DNA from 3 places in the Streptomyces endophyticus genome. Region 1 is predicted to be linked to each of the others. Evidence: riboswitches for the same ligand, from Rfam matches in the RefSeq annotation. Region 1 holds a riboswitch; each other region holds the start of a gene.

Region 1 (4,532 bases):
CCGCTCGTGGTGAGGCGGAACGCCTCGGTGGCCCAGTCGAGATAGGCGGCGTGGTCGGTGGCGCGCAGCGGAAGTGTCTCGCGGAGGGCGGGTTCGTCGACCTGGATGACCGAAGTGCCGTTCGCCTCAAGGTCGTCGACCTCGTCGCGCAGGGCGAGGGCGACCTGCCGGGCGGTGTCGCCCAGTGGCTGGTCGTCGCGGACGAAGGACCAGGCGAGCATGGTGACAGGGCCGGTGAGCATGCCCTTGACCGGACGGCCGGAGAGCGACTGTGCGTACGTCGTCCAGCGCACGGTCATCGGCTCGGGGCGGGAGATGTCGCCCGCGAGGACCGGCGGGCGGACGTAGCGGGTGCCGTAGGACTGGACCCAGCCGTGCTGGGTGGCCAGGTAGCCGCCCAGCTGCTCCGCGAAGTACTGGACCATGTCGTTGCGCTCGGGCTCGCCGTGCACGAGCACGTCGATGCCGGCCTTCTCCTGGAACGAGACGACCTCATGGATCTCGTTCCTGATGCGGTCCTCGTACCCTGCGGTGTCGATGCGCCCGGCCCGCAAGTCGGCGCGGGCTGCGCGGAGTTCACCGGTCTGCGGGAAAGAGCCGATGGTCGTGGTCGGCAGCAGCGGCAGGTTCAGGAGGGCCCGTTGGGCGGCGGTCCGCTCGGCGTACGGCTGCGAGCGGCGCCCATCGTGCTCGGTGACGGCGGCGGCGCGGGCCCTGACCGCCGGATCGTGGGTGATGGGCGAGGTGGCGCGGGAGTTCAACGCAGCACGGTTGGCGGCGAGTTCGGCTCCGATCACGCCGGTGCCTCGGGTCAGGCCCTTGGTGAGGGTGGCGACCTCGGCGGTCTTCTGGCGGGCGAAGGCGAGCCAGCGCCGGATCTGCGGCTCGATGTCCCGCTCCACGGACGCGTCCAGGGGGACGTGCAGAAGCGAGCAGGAAGTGGCAACGTCGACGCGGTCGGCGAGCCCGAGCAGGGTGCCGAGCGTGGCGAGGGACCACTCCAGGTCGTTGACCCAGATGTTGCGGCCGTTCACCACGCCGGCGACGAGACGCTTGCCGGACAGGCCGCCGACGGCGGCGAGTTCCTCCAGGTTGGCGGCGGCGGAGCCGGTGAAGTCGAGGGCGAGGCCGTCGACGGGAGCCTTGGCGAGCACCGGCAGGGCCTCGCCGAGCCGGTCGAAGTACGAGGCGACCAGGAGCTTCGGGCGGTCGGCGAGGGAGCCGAGGTCACGGTAGGCGCGGGCGGCGCTGTTCAGCTCGGCCGGGGTGCGGTCCTGGACCAGCGCGGGCTCGTCGAGCTGCACCCAGGCGGCACCCGAGGCACGCAGGTCGGAGAGGACTTCGGCGTAGACGGGCAGCAGCCGGTCCAGCAGGGTCAGCGGATCGAAGTCGTCGGCCACGCCGGGAGCGGGCTTCGACAGCAGGAGGTAGGTCACCGGGCCGACCAGCACGGGACGGGTGTCCAGACCGAGGGCGAGGGCTTCCCGGAGCTCCGCGACCTGCTTGGTGGAATCGGTGGTGAACACGGTGTCAGGGCCCAACTCCGGGACCAGATAGTGGTAGTTGGTGTCGAACCACTTGGTCATCTCCAGCGGAGCGACGTCCTCGGTGCCGCGGGCCATGGCGAAGTACCCGTCCAGGGCGTCCGCCGCCACGGCGGCCCGGTGGCGCTCGGGCACCGCCCCGACCATGACGGTCGTGTCCAGGACGTGGTCGTAGTACGAGAAGTCGCCGGTCGGCACCTCGTCGATGCCGGATGCGGCGAGTTCCTGCCAGGCGGAGCGGCGCAGTTCGGCGGCGGTGGCCCGGAGCGCGTCGCCGTCGACGCGGCCCTTCCAGTAGCCCTCGATCGCCTTCTTCAGTTCCCGGTTCGGGCCCTGGCGGGGGTAGCCGTACACGGTGGCCCGTGCGGCCGCGGTGTCGGCGGTGGTGGTCCTGGTGGTCACGGAATTCTCCTTCGAGAGACGTATCCCTGAGATCCCGAAGACCCCTGTGGCACGAAGGAGTGACACCACCGGAGCGGCGACCGCGCGCTGCGAGGCACGATCTTCCACCGGTATGTGTGCTCCCCCAGTCTTCGACTGGAGGTGCTCCCCTTGACCCGCCCACGAGGTCACCGAGATGTCCGCGCACGGGCCGTCCGTGCACGGGCAGTTGGCAGGTCTTCGGACTCGCGGGCACACCCACCCGAAAGGGCGGACACCTAGTGACCGTCGCTTCCCAGACCCCTCTTCCGGGGCCCAGTGCGTCTGACGGCGGTCGTTCCCACTCACCGCTGCGGGGCAGTCCCGGATTCCCACCGGGTTCCCTCTTACGACGCCCCGCCTGGCGGACGGGGCGAACCAGCTACGCCGTTCACCCTACGGGGCGTCGTGCGCGACGCGCCACAACGTCCGCCCAGCCGTGGGCCGGATGGCATGATGGCCCTGAACACGGGCGACGGCGGCCCGAGGAAACCGGTGCGAATCCGGTGCGGTACCGCCACTGTGATCGGCGAGCGGATCCCGGAAGGCCACTGCCCCGCGAGGGTGGGAAGGCCGGGACGAGCGCGGACCCGAGAGCCAGGAGACTCACGCTGTCGCCCCCTCGAAGCGATCCGGGGCGGAACTCCCCGGCGAGAGGGAGGATGCGGCATGCCTGAACGGCTCGCCGAAGCGACGGCCCCCGTAACGGACCGGGCGGTTCCGTGCCGCGTGGTCGTGTGCCGCGACTGCTGCTGCGGAACGGTCAAGGTCAACGGCGATCACGCCGCGCAGACGGCGCGGCTGCGCCGGATCGCACCGACGCGGATCTCCGAGTGCCTGGACGTCTGCGAGCAGGCCAACGTCATCGTCGTACAACCCTCGTCCGCGGGGCGGGCGGCCGGAGCGCGGCCGGTCTGGCTCGGCCTGGTGAACGACGCCGACGCCACCGAGGACATAGCGGACTGGGTGCGGACCGGCGGACCGGGCGTAGCGCCCTGCCCCGAGATCCTGGACCTCTATCTCATCGACGCGCCGCGCCGGGCCAAGACCAAGACCTCATGAGCGAGGTGGCGCCGGAACAGGTCGCCGAGGCGCTGCGGGACGTGGCGTCGCGCCTGGGCGGATTCTTCGCCCTCGACACGACGCCGACGCGGCGGCCGCCCGACGCACGACTCACCCACGCCGGTCTCGCCGCACGCGCCCAGACGGTCAACGACCACTACGCCACCGCCGAACCCCGCATCGGCGCCTCCATCGCCCACCTCGGCCTTGCGGCCCGCCTCTGGTCACCGGTCCTCGCCTGCGCGCTCGTACACGGGATCGTGCCGACGATGAGCACGGTGGAATGGTCCGGGGAGGGCTCCGCGCTCCACCTGCCCCGCCCCGAGGGACGACACGCATCGCGGCTCCCCTCGCTCGCCGACGCGGTCTTCGCGGAGGTGGACGGCGTCCTGGCGGCGGTCGAGAGCGGCCTCACCGTCAAGGTGGCTCCGCGCCTGCTGGCCGGCAACTCCGCGTCCGCGCTCGTCGGTTCGGCGGCGCAACTGCTCAGATCCCGGCCCGACCTGCGTACGGACGTCAGGCATGTGACGCAGGAACTACTGGAGACGGGCCGGCTACGGGGAACGGGTCGGATCACCGGCCCCGACCTGGCATTCCGGCGGCGCAGTTGCTGCCTCTTCTACCGCGCGCCCGGCGGCGGCAAGTGCGGAGACTGCTGCCTGGTGCGGTGATCGCCGCACGACACAGCGGAGCCGGGAGAGACCGACATCCACGAACTCCTCGCTCCGTCTGATGTCCTGGCTCCATGCTCCATCAGCTGTCGTCCTCGCATGCGAAAGAGAGCCGCGATTCATGTTGATCACCGCCGCGCGCGCCCTGGCCGGACCTGATCGTCACGTTGTCGCCGACGCGGGTGTCCTCGTACGCGGGGGCGTCATCGCCGGCGTCGGACCACGCGAAGAGGTCGAGCGCCAGGCACGGCCCGATGAGCCCCGGCTCGACTTCCCCGCCGGGACCGTGCTCCCGGGCCTGATCGATGCCCACGTGCACCTCTGCTTCGACGCGGGCCCGGACCCCGTCGCCACGCTCCAGGAACAGGGCGACGAGGCGCTGTTCGCCGAGATGGCAGGCCGGGCGCGGCGGTTGCTGAGCGCGGGGGTCACGGCGGCCCGCGACCTCGGCGACCGCAACGGCCTCACAGTGCGTCTCGCCCAGGACATCCGGGAGGGCTCGGCCGTCGGTCCGCGCGTCGTCCCGGCGACGACGCCCGTCACTCCGCCCGGTGGCCACTGCTGGTTCCTCGGCGGCGAAGTCTCCGGACCCGACGGGATCCGGCGGCTGGTCCGGCGCAACGTCGAGGCCGGTGCCCAGGTCATCAAGGTCATGGTGACCGGCGGCGGACTCACCAAGGGCGGGGCCAAGAGCTGGGAGTCCCAGTTCTCCGACGAGGAGTTGGCCGCGCTCGTCGACGAGGCGCACCGCACCGGACTGCCGGTCGCCGCGCACGCGCACGGCGCGGACGGCATCACCGCCGCGGTCACGGCGGGGGTCGACACCATCGAGCAC
Region 2 (4,532 bases), on a different contig from region 1:
AAGGCGGTACATGTGCTCGCCCACTTTGAGGCGCCGGTACCGAATCTCCTTCTTCATCTCTTTCCTCCGCGCTCCTGGATCGACGGTTCCCCGTCACCGAACAGCGCACGTCATCCCTGGTCAGCGGCTTCTGGCGGGCTCTTCACCCGTCGCCGTACCCACCAGGTTCTCCCCGGCCGCGGGGCGCGCTCAGCCGCCCCTGCCACTCGCCGGATCCCACCCCTTCCCTGCCCTTGTACGCCTGCCGCGTCCGCGGCTCGGCCCGCGAAAGGACCTGTGATCGCCATGACCACGGCCACCACCACGAGCACCACCCCCGCACCACCCCAAGAACCCGTCCGCACCGCCGGCGTCCTCGACATCGGCGGGAACGGGACCGGTTTCCTGCGGGCGGCCGACCTGGAGCCCACGTCGCACGACGTCCAGGTCCCCGCCCACCTCATCCGCCAACTCGGCCTGCGCAAGGGCGACTTCGTCGAGGGTACGTGCGGCAGGCCGCGCAGCCTCGCACACGTCGATACCGTCGGCGGCGCCCCCGCGGACGCGACCCGCCGCCGCCCGCACTTCGCCGACCTCACCCCGCTCCACCCCAGCGAGCGGTTCCGTCTCGAACACCCGGCGGCGGGGCTCGCCGGACGGGTCGTCGACCTGTTCACGCCCATCGGCAAGGGCCAGCGCGGCCTGATCGTCGCCCCGCCGAAGACCGGCAAGACGGTGCTGCTCCAGCAGCTCGCCGCCGCGTTCGCCGCGAACCACCCCGAGGTCCACCTCATGGTGGTGCTCGTCGACGAGCGCCCCGAGGAGGTCACCGACATGCGCCGCTCCGTGCACGGCGAGGTGTACGCCTCGACGTTCGACCGCCCGGCGAAGGCGCACATCGCGCTCGCCGAACTCGCCGTGGAGCGCGCCAAGCGCCTCACCGAACAGGGCCGCGACGTGGTGATCCTCCTGGACTCCCTCACTCGGCTGTGCCGGGCGCACAACAACGCCGCCTCCACCAGCGGCCGCACCCTGTCGGGCGGTGTCGACGCGGCCGCCCTGCACGGCCCGAAGCGCTTCTTCGGCGCGGCCCGCGCCACCGAGGAGGCCGGTTCGCTGACGATCCTCGCGACCACCCTCGTCGACACCGGATCCCGCGCCGACGACTACTACTTCGAGGAGCTCAAGAGCACCGGCAACATGGAGCTGCGCCTGGACCGCACGCTGGCGCAGCGCCGCGTGCACCCGGCCGTCGAACTCATCCCCTCCGGCACCCGCCGCGAGGAACTCCTGCTCCCCGCAGCCGAGTTGTCCGTCGCCCGCGGCCTGCGGCGCGCCCTGCAGAGCCGGGACCCGGCCGCCTCCTACGAGGCCCTGCTCGACAAGCTGCGCGAGACCCCGGACAACGCCACGTTCCTGCGCCAGGCCCGGTCCACGGTGCCCGCAGCCTGACCCCGCCCCCGAATGCGTAATACTCGACATATGAACGCGAGCATTACGCGCCGTGGAAGGGGTCCCTCGATCGCCATCCGGCGGGCCACCGCCCAGGACGCCCGGCGCCTCACCCGTCTCGTGCGCGGCTCCAGCGCCTACCGGGACCCCTACGCCTCCATGGTCGCGGGCTACCGGGTGGGCCCCGACTACGTAGAGGCGCACCACGTCTACGTAGCCGTGGATCAGGCCGACGAGCGGGTGCTCGGCTTCTACGCGCTGCTCACCGAGCCGCCGGAGCTGGACCTGATGTTCGTCGCGGACGAGGCGCAGGGCCGGGGCATCGGGCGGCTGCTCGTCGACCACATGCGGGCGCAGGCCCTGGCAGCGGGCCTCGACCATGTCCGCGTCGTCGCGCACCCGCCCGCCGAGGGCTTCTACCGCGGCATGGGCGCGCACCGCACCGGAACGGTGCCCGCGCGCCCGCCGGCCGTCGCCTGGGACCGACCCGAACTCGAATTCCCCATTCCCCCGGCCGTCTGAGGGGTTCCGCCCTTGCCCGGTACGGCGCACACTCGTGGGCGTCGGAATGCGGCAAGGAGGCCACATTGGGCAGCAGTCAGGCACGCGCCGAGGCGTTCGACGTGATCGTGGAGATCCCGCAGGGCTCACGGAACAAGTACGAGATGGACCACGATCTCGGCCGGATCCGGCTCGACCGGATGCTGTTCACGTCGACGCAGTACCCCGCGGACTACGGCTACGTCGAGGGCACGCTCGGCGGTGACGGCGATCCGCTGGACGCGCTCGTCCTGACCGGCGACGCGACGTTCCCCGGCTGCGTCATCGAGTGCCGGGCGATCGGCATGTTCGTGATGAGCGACGAGAAGGGCCCGGACGAGAAGGTCCTGTGCGTCCCCGCGCACGATCCACGGCACGACGCGGTCCGCGACATCGAGGACATCGCCGAGTTCGACCGCCTGGAGATCACCCACTTCTTCGAGGTCTACAAGGAACTGGAACCCGGAAAGTCGGTGGACGGCTCCCACTGGGAGGGCCGGGAGAAGGCGTACGAGGAGATCCAACGGGCCCGTGAGCGGGCTTTGGGGTAGGTAGTAGGGTGGTCGGGCCGTGGTGCTCGGGAAGACCGGTGACGGCCCCTCAGGGGCCCATTCCGGAGCGGCCCTCGCCACTGTGATCGGGTTTCGGACAGCGCCGTCCGGAGCGCGCCGTTCCACCCTGTACGCCACTGGCGGCCGCCGGCCGCTGGGAAGGCCGGAGCGGCGGGCGCGCCCGTAAGCCAGGAGACCGGCCGCGGCATCTCACGAAGTGATCCACGAGGTGCTGGAGCGTGATCGACGCATGACCCTGCCCGGGAACTCCCAGAATTCCCCTGCCCTGAACTCCCCTCCCCCTGCTTTCCGTTGGCGCCGCGAGGACACGCTGCGCACGGCCGGCCTGATCGCGGTGATCGCCGCGCTGCACGTCGTCGCGTTCGGCGTGCTCTTCCTGCTCGTCGTCCCCGAGCACTATGAAGTCGACAACAAGGCCTTCGGTATCGGCCTCGGCATCACGGCGTACACGCTCGGCATGCGGCACGCCTTCGACGCCGACCACATCGCCGCCATCGACAACACCACCCGCAAGCTGATGGCGGACGGCAAGCGGCCCCTCTCGGTGGGCTTCTGGTTCGCACTCGGCCACTCCAGCGTGGTGGTCGCGATGGCGGCGCTCGTCGCGGGCGGCGCGGCGCTCGCCGGCACCCTGATGAACGACGGCTCCCGCACCCACCAGGTGCTCGGCGTCGTCGGCACGACCGTCTCCGGTACGTTCCTGTACCTCATCGCGGCGCTCAACCTCGTGGCCCTGATGGGCATCCTGAAGGTCTTCAAGGCGATGCGCGCGGGCTCCTACGACGAGCGCAAGCTCGAGGAGCACCTGGACTCCCGCGGGTTCATGAACCGGATCCTCGGCCGCTTCACCAAGTCCATCACCCGCCCGGGGCAGATGTTCCCGCTGGGCTTCCTCTTCGGTCTCGGCTTCGACACCGCGACCGAGGTCACGCTGATGGTCATGGCGGGCAGCGGCGCCGCCGCGGGCCTGCCGTGGTACGCGATCCTGTGCCTGCCGCTGCTGTTCGCCGCGGGCATGAGCCTGTTCGACACGCTCGACGGCACGTTCATGAACTTCGCCTACCAGTGGGCGTTCTCCAACCCGGTGCGCAAGGTGTTCTACAACCTCACCATCACCGGTCTGTCGATCGCGGTCGCGTTCTTCATCGGCACGATCGAACTCGTCGGCGTCCTGCACGACAAGCTCGACCTGAGCGACGCCGCCACCGGCTGGATCGCCGGTCTCGACCTCGACAACGTCGGGTACGTGATCGTGGGCCTGTTCGTGGCCGTCTGGGCGGCGGCGATCGCCTACTGGCGGCTTGCGAGGGTCGAGCAACGGTGGTCGGCGCGGGTCGCCGACGGCGCGTAAATCGGTTGCCGGGGCGCGCGGCCGACTGCTGCACTGAGCTCCATGCGGCAGTAGGCCGCGCGCCCCGACCGTGAGGACCGATCCATGCGCACTGCAGACATGTTCCTTCAGAAGGCCCCTGCCCTCTCCCCCAAGGACATGACTGCCAGTGCACACATTGAATCTGGGCATTCTCGCGCACGTCGACGCCGGTAAGACCAGCCTGACCGAGCGGCTCCTGCACACCGCAGGGGTGATCGACGAGCTCGGCCGGGTCGACGACGGAAGCACCCGCACCGACTCCCTCGACCTGGAGCGCCGACGCGGCATCACCATCAAGTCGGCCGTGGCGTCGTTCCCGCTCGGCGACACGAGCGTCAACCTCGTGGACACGCCTGGCCACCCCGACTTCATCGCCGAGGTCGAGCGGGTGCTCGGGGTGCTCGACGGGGCGGTGCTCGTCGTCTCTGCCGTGGAGGGCGTGCAGGCGCAGACCCGCGTCCTGATGCGGACGCTGCGCCGACTGCGCATCCCCACCGTGGTGTTCGTGAACAAGGTCGACCGCGCGGGCGCCCGCGAGGCCTCACTCCTCGACGACCTGCGGCGCAAACTCGCGCCCGCCATGGTCCCGATGAACACGGTGACGCGCGGCCTCGGCG
Region 3 (4,532 bases), on a different contig from region 1:
CGACACCTGCTCACCGCAGCCCGACTTCGGGTAGCCCGAGATCGCGCACAGCATTGCGCTGCTGTCGTAGCGCAGCGGCTTCGCGACGGCGGCGAGCGCGTCGGCGCTCGTCGCGTCCTCGGCGACCTGCGCGCACGCGGTGCGTGGCTTCGGCGGGGTCTCGCCGGACGGGGCGTCGGCCCCCGTGCCGAAGTCGATGACGAGCGCGACGCGCTTCTTGCCGTCCTCTGCGGGAGTGTCCTCGCAGATCGCGTCGAAGTCGGCGGTACCGCGCGGCTGCTTCGCGTCCTTCGAGTCCGCGCTCACCGCGAACCGGAAGCCCTGCACGTCCCCGTCCGCAGGCTTGGCCTGCGAGGGGCCGGCCGTCGCGTACGTCCATGACGTGCCGGAGCCGCCGTCCCGCTCCCAGAACGACCAGTACCGGTACCCGGCCGCCTGCGCCGGGGCCACGGTCATGGCGAGCAGCGCGACGAGCAGTCCGAGGACGAGTCCGCCGAGCCCGGCCGACCTGCGCGCGGTCACGGCTGCTGCTTCTTGCGGCCGCTGAACAGGAAACCGGCGCCCACGGCGGCGATGAACATCACGCCGATGATCCACCAGTTGGTGCCGCCACCGCCGTCGTCCTTCTTCTCGTCCGAGTCCGACGCGGAGGACTTGGTGGAGGCGGGCTCGGGGCCCGTCTTGTTCAGCGCGCTCACCAGGTCGGTGCCGCCGAAGTCGCGCGGGTCGTTGCCGGTGGCGTGCGCGGCGAAGATCAGCTCGGCGTAGGCGGCGGGCCCGGTCTGCGCGGCCCAGCCCTTCGCGTTCTTCTCCAGCCAGGTGTACGAGTCCTTCGTGGCCTTGACGCCCTCCGCCGCGGCGACGGCGGTGACCGCGTCGGCGGTGTTGCCGTAGTCGGGCTGATCGGTGGAGCCGGCCAGCTGGGACTTCAGGTAGAGGTGGGTGTCGAGCTGGTTCTGGAGGTAGACGGCGCCGTTGTGCGCGACAGCCTCCGCGCTCTTGCCGTCCTCGCAGGTGTACGTGTCCGGGGCCGTGCCCTTGCCGGGCGCGAAGCCGGCGCCGAGGGCGCCGAGCACACCGGCGGCGGTGGCGTCGGCGTTCGCGGCGAGCCTGCCCTTCTTGTCGGGCTGGTAGGCGAGGGCGCCGCCGTCCTTGCCCTTGGCGCAGGGGAGGGCGAGCGAGGCGAGGGCGTCGGCGCCGGTCTTCCCCTTGCCCGACTTCACCTCGGACGGCTTCTCGCCGGCCGCGACGAGGGCGCCGATGGCGACGGACGTCGAGTTGGCGTCGCTGTCCATGCCGAGGCTGTAGCCCCAGCCGCCGTCGGCGTTCTGGCTCTTCTTCAGCCGGTCGACGCCCTTGGCGACCTCGCCGTCCCGGCCGCCGACCGCGGCGAGGGCCTGCACGGCGGCCGCGGTGGCGTTGCTGTCGATCTTCGTCTTGGTGTCGCAGGGCTTGGTGGGTTCGGCGCGGAAGGCGGCGAAGCCGCCGTTCTCGCACTGCTGCCCGGCCAGCCAGTCGACGGCCTTCTGAGCGGGCTTGACGCCCACCGTGTCCTGCGCGACGAGCGCGAGGGACTGGCGCCAGACCCCGTCGAACGTGGGGTCGCCCTTGCCGTAGAGACCCGACGGGAGAGCCGTCTTCGGCGAGGGGGAGGCACTGGCGGCGTCGTCTGCGGTCGCGGCCTGCGCACCCATGGCGCCGATCGCGACGGTCGCGGCGACGAGCGCGGCGCTGCGGCGAATGTTCATGGTGGGGCGGATGCCTCTCCCTGCGGGGAGCGGGGCGGCGCGGCACACGGGGGTACCGGGCGGCTCCGGCTCCGTATTCCTCGACGGTCCTGAGCCGAGCAGGTACGTACGAGGCATTCCGGCTGTGACGGTTGCGGGTCAGCGCCGGATTTGCACCGGCTTCCCCTCGTACGTACGTACTGACGACGTCTTTACTGTACCCGGCGGGACCTCAAGCCCCGCTCTGTGGACGTCAGCGGACGTCCACCGGACCGTCGTCGCTCCCGCGCGGAGCGCCCACGTAGCGTTCGATCGTCGAGCCGGCCTCGGCGCCGCCTTCCCCGCCCAGGTTCTTGCGGACCGAGTCCAGGATGGTCAGGCCCTGGCCCACCAGACCCGCCGCGATCTCGCCCAGGCCGTCCGCGCCGTTCAGGACGTTGACGTTCGCCCCCGCGAGGCCCGCGGAGGCCTCCTTCACGATCTGCGGGAGCTGGTCGATGAGCATGCGGTCGAGGGCGACGCGGTCGTACGACGCCGCCGCCTCCGCCTGGATCTTCATCCGCTCGGCCTCGGCGAGGGCAAGCACGCGGATGCGCTCCGCGTCGGCCTGGGCCGGCTTGACGATCTCCGAGATGAGCTGCTTCTCCCGCAACTCGGCCTGCTTCAGGGCGAGTTCCGTCTGGGCGGTCAGCACCTCCTGCTGGGCGTGGGCGAGCGCGAGGGGGCCCGCCTGGTCGGCCTGTGCCTTGGCCCGGTCGACCTCGGCGTTGTACTCGGCCTGCACGACCGCGGTCTCCCGCGCGTACTCGGCCTGCTTGCGGGCCGCCGCCTGCTCCGCCTCGGTGGACGCCTGCGTGGCCTGCGCCTGAGCGATCTGCGCCTGCCGCTGGATGGCCGCCTTGTGCGGGCGCGACATCGCCTCGATGTATCCGGTCTGGCCGTCGTCGATGGACTGGATCTGCAGCGAGTCGACGTGCAGGCCGATCTTCGCCATCTCGGCCTTCGACGTGTCGAGGACCTCCGTGGCGAGCTTCTGCCGCTCGGTCACGATTTCCTCGACCGTCATCGATCCGATGATCGAGCGCAGGTGACCGGCGAAGATGCGACCGGTGAGGACCGACATCTGGTCCTGGTCGGAGAGGAACCGCTGGCCGGCGTTGACGATCGACTCATGGTCGTTGCCGACCTTGAAGGCGATGACCGCGCGCACGGTCAGGGCGATGCCCTGTTTGGTCACACACTTCTCGACGACCTCCGCCTCGCTCATCGCGAGCGACAGGAAGCGGGTCTTGCGGAACACGGGGAGCACGAACTTTCCGTGCCCGGTGACGACGCGGAACGGCGCTCCCCCAAGTCCCCGCCTGCCGCCCGAGATCAGCATCGCCTCGTCGGGAGCGGGAACGCGATATCCGAACATGCCTGTACGTCTCCTTAGCGGGCGTCGCCTTCGCCATCGGAGAGGAGAGGGTCGGACCAGGCCATGACCGCGACCTGCCGGCATCCGCGGGACTCGATCACGAGCACGGTGGCGCCCCGCTCCAGGGGCTCGTCCGAGTACGCGAGAAAGGTCTCGGTCCCGCCCCTGACCTGCACCAACACCTCACCCGGACCGCCGGCCCCACGTGTGCCGACGACCAGCTTCCCCGTTCGGCCGACCACTGCCTCGTCCGGCGTCATCGGCGGGCGCCCCCTTGTCGTTCCAGCTCATGTGAGCTCTTGGAGGCCGAAGATACGCCTCTGCGGGCGCCCCTTCCATGAAGGCACGGCAAAGATCCCTCCGGGGTGCGGGTTCTTGTTGCGCGGCACCGGAGTTGCGGTCTCGGGGCGCTGCCCCGGACCCCGCTGGCTCTCGTACTAGTGCGGGCTTGATTGGTACGTCACCGGGTCGCTGCCCGGGACCTGTTCCACGCGGCCCGCCTTCTGGAGGCGGCGCAGGTGGGCCTCGGCCTCCGATACCGCGATGGTCCTTGATCCGTAGGGGATTTGGGCCCACGGGCGGTTCCACTCCATGCGCTCGGCGAGCTGCCACGGGGTGAGGGGGGAGGCGAGGAGGGTGAGCAGGCCGGTCAGGCGCTCCTCGTGGTGGTCCAGCAACTCGCCCACGCGCGCCGGGGCGTCGGTGAACGTGTGCTGGTGCGCCGGGAGGACCTCCGCCGGGTCGAGCCGCCCCACTCGTTCGAGCGAGTCGAGGTAGTCGCCGAGCGGGTCCGTGACCGTGGCGTCGTCCGGGTCCTCGTACAGGCCGATGTGCGGGGTGATGCCGGGCAGCATGTGGTCGCCGGAGAACAGCCGGCCGTTGCCCGCGCGGCCCGCCGGGTGCTCCTCCTCCAGGTGCAGGCATACGTGGCCGGGGGTGTGGCCCGGCGTCCAGATCGCGCGCAGCCTGCGGCCCGGCAGGTCGAGGAGGTCGCCGGGGGTGATGGTGCGATCCGGCAACGCGGGGGCGAAGCCCGGCAGTTCGCGCGGCTTCCCGGAGTCGCGGGCCGCGATCAGCGGGGCGATGTGGTCCTCGGGCGCACCGGCCGCGACCAGCTTCGCCACCATGAACGCGTACCAGCGCGCCGGCTTGTTCTCCCGGGTGCGCCGGACCACCGCCACGTCCGCCTCGTGCATCGCGAGCCAGGCCCCGGACGCCTCCCGCACCTTGCCCGACAGGCCGTGGTGGTCCGGGTGGTGATGGGTGATCAGGACGCCGGTCAGGTCCTCGACGCGCGTTCCGCAGGCGGCCAGGCCGGTGGTCAGCGCGTCCCAGGACGTCGGGTCGTCCCAGCCCGTGTCGATGAGGACGGGCCCCGCGTCGGTGTC

The links. A riboswitch is a leader RNA that binds a small molecule or an ion and turns the genes downstream of it on or off. The one in region 1 is predicted to bind cobalamin.
Region 2: linked by a shared signal. The riboswitch ahead of nicT (Nickel transporter NicT) and the one ahead of OKJ99_RS12345 ((2Fe-2S) ferredoxin domain-containing protein) in region 1 are both predicted to bind cobalamin.
Region 3: linked by a shared signal. The riboswitch ahead of OKJ99_RS40120 (prenyltransferase/squalene oxidase repeat-containing protein) and the one ahead of OKJ99_RS12345 ((2Fe-2S) ferredoxin domain-containing protein) in region 1 are both predicted to bind cobalamin.

The regions. Positions count from the first base shown of each region.
Region 1 covers NZ_JAOZYC010000093.1:158,998-163,529, reverse strand. Annotated here, with positions in the region: gene metE (5-methyltetrahydropteroyltriglutamate--homocysteine S-methyltransferase) at 1-1,946, opposite strand, end outside; cobalamin riboswitch at 2,140-2,362, opposite strand; cobalamin riboswitch at 2,450-2,572, shown strand; gene OKJ99_RS12345 ((2Fe-2S) ferredoxin domain-containing protein) at 2,634-3,026, shown strand; gene OKJ99_RS12340 ((2Fe-2S)-binding protein) at 3,023-3,697, shown strand; gene OKJ99_RS12335 (amidohydrolase family protein) at 3,819-4,532, shown strand, end outside.
Region 2 covers NZ_JAOZYC010000164.1:86,399-90,930, reverse strand. Annotated here, with positions in the region: gene rho (transcription termination factor Rho) at 286-1,431, shown strand; gene OKJ99_RS33215 (GNAT family N-acetyltransferase) at 1,462-1,953, shown strand; gene OKJ99_RS33210 (inorganic diphosphatase) at 2,019-2,522, shown strand; cobalamin riboswitch at 2,526-2,741, shown strand; gene nicT (Nickel transporter NicT) at 2,773-3,894, shown strand; gene OKJ99_RS33200 (translation factor GTPase family protein) at 4,043-4,532, shown strand, end outside.
Region 3 covers NZ_JAOZYC010000196.1:201,903-206,434, forward strand. Annotated here, with positions in the region: gene OKJ99_RS40115 (SCO2322 family protein) at 1-456, opposite strand, end outside; gene OKJ99_RS40120 (prenyltransferase/squalene oxidase repeat-containing protein) at 519-1,748, opposite strand; adenosylcobalamin-variant (AdoCbl-variant) riboswitch at 1,852-1,927, opposite strand; gene OKJ99_RS40125 (flotillin family protein) at 1,981-3,144, opposite strand; gene OKJ99_RS40130 (hypothetical protein) at 3,159-3,404, opposite strand; gene OKJ99_RS40135 (MBL fold metallo-hydrolase) at 3,582-4,532, opposite strand, start outside.